One region of the Solibacillus sp. genome, then DNA from elsewhere that is predicted to be linked to it. Evidence: a T-box and tRNA genes for the amino acid it is inferred to sense, from the RefSeq annotation. Region 1 holds a T-box; the other holds one or more tRNA genes.

Region 1 (3,213 bases):
GGATGAAATTGAGGAAGGTATCTATATCGAGCATATGGATATTGAAAAAGATCATGGTTATTTCGAATACGCCCTGCCTTTTTCAGTAGATTTTCCGAACGATGACATTGAAGCTGTTTCACTTCGCATAAATGATATTAAAGTGGAGCCGAATAATGGCTATTGCTCGTGTAGCTGGGCAGTCCATTGCGATGTGGAAAAGAAAGTACAAGCAATTGCTGAAGTAGAGGAGCCGGCACCAGTTGAAGAAATCGTTTATGAACAGCCTGCAGAAGAAGTACAACCCCGACTTCAAGCGGAAAAAGAAGTAGAATCAACGCAGATGGCCCAGACCGTTCCCCATGAGCTTGATTTTCTGGAACAGTTGGCCGATGCATATAGTCGCGTGCAAATACAATTGAAAAAATAAATAAATGTTCCGTAAGAATCGAAGCTTACGGAACATTTTTTGTTGTGAATTTTAAATGAAATCTGTGAGCAGTAAGTAGGTAAATAAAATTAGAATAGCCAGCAATAATATATCACCCGTTGTCGGAAGTAAGACCGTACGGATCGCCTGAAAAATCGTAATCGGCAAAATACAATGGCGCATAAAGAAACGGAATTTTCGCAGCCATGGAGGCAATAAATAAGGGTTGTAGTTTTTTCGCAATGTCCAGACTCCTTTTGCATAGTATATGTGAAGAGCACAGATAACGTGTTAAAGTATATTCCCCATTCGTGCTTGATATTTCATTAAAAACAGCTTAAAATAAAGTGCAACTATATAATTGAAGCAAAGATTAGGAAGAGTACGTATGTGATCGATGGCAAGAGAGGAAACGGTAGCTGAAAAGTTTCTCCATCAACCATGCAGAAGGTAGCCTAGGAGCTGACTTAGTGAACTAATAGTAGCTAGGATCCGGTTAAACACCGTTATCGAATGAAGTGCCGATTGGGCATTCCAAGGCTGCATATTGACTGCTTGCGCTTTTTTAAATTTAAAGAAAGCGTTTGTGGGTAAGGAATGCGAACGCTTGACTAAACCCGATCGGAAATAAAGGTGGTACCGCGAATTAACTCCCTCGTCCTTTTTTTAGACGAAGGGAGTTTTTTTATGTCCAATAATAAGGTGACAAAGGAGAGATTCATCATGACGGAAATTACAATGCCAACAAAATACGATCCGCAGCAAACTGAAGCCGGCCGCTATGAATGGTGGTTAAAAGGCAAATTTTTCGAAGCAGATCCAACAAGCGATAAGGAACCATACTCTATCGTTATCCCACCGCCAAACGTAACAGGTAAGCTGCACCTTGGCCACGCTTGGGATACAACATTGCAAGATATTTTAATTCGTATGAAACGCATGCAAGGATATGACGCACTATGGTTGCCGGGTATGGACCACGCGGGTATTGCGACACAGGCGAAAGTAGAAGAAAAATTACGTGGTGAAGGTATTACCCGCTATGATCTTGGCCGTGAAAAGTTCCTGGAAAAAACATGGGAATGGAAAGAGGAATACGCTTCTCACATCCGTGCACAATGGTCGAAATTAGGTTTAGGCTTAGACTATTCAAAAGAGCGTTTCACACTTGACGAAGGTTTATCGGATGCTGTAAAAGAAGTGTTCGTTAAATTATACGAAAAAGGCTACATTTACCGTGGTGAACGTATTATTAACTGGGATCCAGCTGCCAAAACAGCCCTTTCAGACATCGAAGTAATTCACAAAGAAGTAGAAGGCGCATTCTATCATATGGAATATCCGCTTGCTGATGGTTCAGGTAAATTACGCGTTGCAACAACTCGTCCGGAAACAATGCTGGGTGACTCTGGTGTAGCTGTACACCCGGAAGATGAGCGCTATGCACACTTAGTAGGGAAAACAGTTATTTTACCTATCGTAGGTCGTGAAATTCCAATCGTTGCAGATGACTATGTAGATATGGAATTCGGTACAGGTGTTGTAAAAATGACACCAGCACATGACCCGAACGACTTTGAAGTTGGGAACCGTCATAACTTAGAACGTATTTTAGTTATGAATGAAGATGGTACAATGAATGACTTAGCGGGTAAATATGCTGGTATGGATCGTTTTGAATGCCGTAAGCAAATTGTTGCGGATTTACAAGAGGCAGGCGTATTAATCGAAATCGAGCCACATGTACACCAAGTAGGTCACTCAGAGCGTACGAATGCTGTTGTAGAGCCATATCTTTCTAAGCAGTGGTTCGTAAAAATGGCTCCGCTTGCTGAAGAAGCATTAAAAATGCAGGCTGATGAAAACGAAAAAGTAAACTTCGTACCAAATCGTTTTGAAAACACATATAACCGCTGGATGGAAAATATTCATGACTGGTGTATTTCTCGTCAATTATGGTGGGGTCATCAAATTCCAGCTTGGTACAACAAAGAAACAGGCGAGCTTTATGTAGGAAAAGAAGCACCTGAAGATGCAGAGAATTGGACACAGGACGAAGATGTTCTTGATACATGGTTCTCATCTGCTTTATGGCCGTTTTCTACAATGGATTGGCCGAATGAAGAATCTGAAATGTTCAAGCGCTATTACCCAACAAATACGTTAGTAACGGGCTATGACATCATCTTCTTCTGGGTAAGCCGTATGATTTTCCAAGGGAAAGAATTTACAGGCGAGCGTCCATTTAAAGACGTTTTAATTCATGGTTTAGTTCGTGATGCTGAAGGACGCAAAATGTCTAAATCTCTTGGTAACGGGGTTGACCCGATGGATGTAATCGACCAATACGGTGCGGATTCATTGCGTTATTTCCTTGCAACAGGTTCATCTCCAGGGCAAGATCTACGTTACTCTACAGAAAAAGTAGAATCTACATGGAACTTTGTAAATAAAATCTGGAATGCTTCTCGTTTTGCATTGATGAACATGGAAGGCCTGACATATGAGCAAATTGATTTAACAGGTAACTTATCAACAGCGGATAAATGGATTCTTTCACGCTTGAATGAAACGATTGACCGTGTTACAACATTATCTGATAAATATGAGTTCGGTGAAGTAGGCCGTGAACTTTATAACTTCATTTGGGATGACTTCTGTTCATGGTATATCGAAATGGCGAAATTGCCACTATACGGTGAAGACGAAGCAGCTAAATTAACGACTCGTTCAGTACTTGCTTACGTTTTAGACAACACGATGCGTTTACTGCATCCATTCATGCCTTTCGTAACAGAAGAAAT
Region 2 (3,213 bases), on a different contig from region 1:
GAATTCTAACGACTGGCCACAATGCTATCAGAGAAAGGATTGAAGTGGTTCTGGTCCCAGCATGGCATATACGTCCATTTTCTTTAATCGTTCAGTTTAGTAAAAAAGTGTTCATTACCTACCCATGAAGCTCATCTCAAGAAAATGAAACATTACTTATTACAAAAGCCCTTTCTAAACAAAAGCGTCTAGAAAGGTCTAGGTTGATGAAAGAAGAGGGAAAATAGTCAATTGGTATACCTACATCATAATGCCCCTAAAATAACGTTTTTATTTCGCGAATACGAAATTTAGGTATAAGTTTGTAAAAATAAAGAGACCAAAAAAATGAGCTCTTGTTGGACTTATCCTCTTAACAAAACTGTCAGCATTCCGTGAATTGTGTTAAGGTTTGTACATTTTTCAACAGACTAAGTTCAATTTCGTCTGATTAGGTAAACTAGTCTATTTAGAGTTGGGTTTTATGTGAAAAGAAGTGGTAGGATGCCTGGGGAAATAAGGAAGAAAATAGAAGATTTTGCGCGTGAAAAGTGGGTTCCTGAAGGAGCTGATTCAGCGCAGCGTGTGTAATGTATCAGCTCCTATAAAATTAAAACATGCTCCCATAAACCTAGCCTTCCCTTTGCTGGAATAAATTCATCCAGCATCTGCATATCCTCAACTACCCAAGCATAACCTCCCACTTTAAAGTTACCCATAAAATAGTCATTTCCTGATACGATTCGACCATCCTCCAGAATGGCCCATGTTTCATTGTTTTCAGTTACTTTCAAACAATCTACAAGTTTGCATACAGCAATGATTTGGCCAGTTGGAAGATTCTCTGGTGTGTATCCGTGTTTACCAAGCAACGATTTTATGGCTATATGGTTAGAGACGTCTTTATCTATTTTTTTACTTGTGTGAATGGCAAGTGGCCCCCGATAATTCGTTCTCCATGACCTAGTTTCATATGTTGCCTCTTTAAGGACAAAAAGGATTGCCCACGGCTGGATCATTGATAAAACCTTCATTCTGACAGCCTCCAACCTTTAGAAGTTTATGTTGATTATAGAGTGTCCCTTTAAAGGAATATTATGAGCAAAAGGCAGAATTATCAGTTCACGGAGATTCAATTTATGAGGCATGAGTCATGATCAGTGATCATTAATATCATATATTAATAAGCGAACTATTTTTGGTGAATTTTATAATTTTATCCAGAATCCATACAACAGGATAAAGGACTTTTTTTCCGAATATTGGTGGGACTATCCTTTATCGCAAGGAGAAGCTAAACGTAAAGCATAAAAATGTAAAAAAGGATTTAGCTTACTCTTTGGCAGTAATTTTATATGACAATGTAGAGCTTCCTGTTCCCATCCCTATAAATAGCAATAACTTTTCCGAAAAGAGATGGAATTAGTCAATATAGAGACATGACTTTCATGTGCTAAGTGAAGTCGTTTTTCAGTGAATCTAGTGTTTTGAAATGAGACCAAACTTAGACCAAGTTTTGTTCATATGCTTCTATATATTAGGATAAAAAAGCGAAAAATTATAATTTCATGCAGATAAGGACATTGCAGACATTTTTCACAATGCTATCCAAAGTAACGCTAAATAATTGGAAAAAATCCTGCGGACAAATTGCGGACAAATCCAAAAAATCAGGCGTAAAGTAGAAAGTCTCTCAAAAAGGAAAAGCCCGTAAACGTTGATATAACAACGTTTACGGGCACTCAAAATGATGGTCTCGACAAGTCTCGAACTTGCGACCCCCACCTTGTCGAGGTGGTGCTCTCCCAACTGAGCTACAAGACCGCGATAAGAAACAGATTAACAATGTTCTTACCTATTATTATAGCATTTTCAAAGGGAGAGGTATATAGTAAAATGTTATATTTTTACTTTTATTTTCAGTGCATACTACATTTTCCTTCGATCAACGTCTTTTCTTCTTATCGTTTATTAATAAAGTTTGTTTTTTATTTATTTTTTCTAGCACGACATGGACGTGGTATTTATTCTCTTCAATTTGAACGACATTTATAACCTTTCCTTTACGGCCTTTTATTTTTAAATCCTCATCTATTTTAGGAATACGTTCTAAACACTGACTTAGGACAGGAGTATTATTTTCCAAATAATGAACAGCAAACAACATGATTAAGCGCTCCTTATAAATTTAATTTAATGTAGAGGCAATTTGTGAAATTTCCAAGATGCATAGAACCTTGAAAAATGTGATTACCCAACTTGGTAGAAATGATTTCCTCATTTCAATAATAGGATATGGTAACGAATGAATTGAGGTGTAGATGGAATGACAAAAAAATGGGGTTTAATGGCTGTTTTTGCATTTGGACTTTATGTGGTCGCAATGTATTTGTATTTTTTCCATGGACAAAATAGTGGAATTCCAGCAGCTCTTCAAGGAACGGCTGCAGATCCAAGCACTTTTCTTACAACACAGGAGTTGTTATTAAGTGAAGAGTTATCGAAAGTGAGAAATTTCCTGTTTTTTATCACAACGCCATTGGAATGGCTGCTTTACTTCGTTATTTTAGTTACGGGAATTTCACGTTTGTTTGAGAAGTGGAGTTCTGAACAATTTAAATGGTCCATTTTTAAAACAGCAATGTATCTGTTCTTTCTGTCCTTGCTATTGTTCATCATCCAGTTCCCACTGGAATATTACCGCTATACGCTTAGTAAAAGTTATGGAATCAGTACGCAAATTTTTTCTTCATGGATGCGTGAAAATATAATTGATTTTTGGCTGGAGTTTGGGATGTCGGTAATCATGGTTGCTGTTCTCTATTGGCTTATCAGAAAAAGTCCGAAAAAATGGTGGCTCTATGCATGGGCTTTAACTGTACCGTTTTCAATCTTCCTAATGTTTATTCAACCAGTCGTCATCGATCCGATCTACAATGATTTTACTCCGTTGACAGATAAGGAGTTGGAGACGAAAATTCTATCTCTCGCTGAACAGGCGGATATCCCATCTGACCATGTATTTGAAGTGAATATGTCGGAGAAAACGAATGCTTTAAATGCGTATGTGACAGGAATCGGTGATAATTCCCGGATAGTGCTGTGGGATACGACATTAAACCGTTTAACACATGATGAAATCCTCTTTATCATGGCACATGAGATGGGCCACTATTTGCTGAAGGATATTTATATTAACATCGCGGTCTACTTATTTATGACACTCATTGGACT

What was found. The T-box of region 1 lies ahead of ABS917_RS02610 (valine--tRNA ligase). A T-box ahead of a tRNA ligase gene usually reads a tRNA of that ligase, here a tRNA-Val.
Region 2: it has a tRNA-Val gene. The T-box ahead of ABS917_RS02610 (valine--tRNA ligase) is inferred to sense a tRNA for this amino acid. The anticodon was not compared.

The regions. Positions count from the first base shown of each region.
Region 1 is NZ_JBELZM010000002.1:100,648-103,860, forward strand. It holds gene ABS917_RS02600 (alanine racemase) at 1-409, shown strand, start outside; gene ABS917_RS02605 (hypothetical protein) at 461-652, opposite strand; T-box leader at 770-1,075, shown strand; gene ABS917_RS02610 (valine--tRNA ligase) at 1,133-3,213, shown strand, end outside.
Region 2 is NZ_JBELZM010000011.1:31,859-35,071, forward strand. It holds gene ABS917_RS11790 (ASCH domain-containing protein) at 582-1,013, opposite strand; tRNA gene ABS917_RS11795 (tRNA-Val) at 1,731-1,803, opposite strand; gene ABS917_RS11800 (hypothetical protein) at 1,925-2,146, opposite strand; gene ABS917_RS11805 (M48 family metallopeptidase) at 2,306-3,213, shown strand, end outside.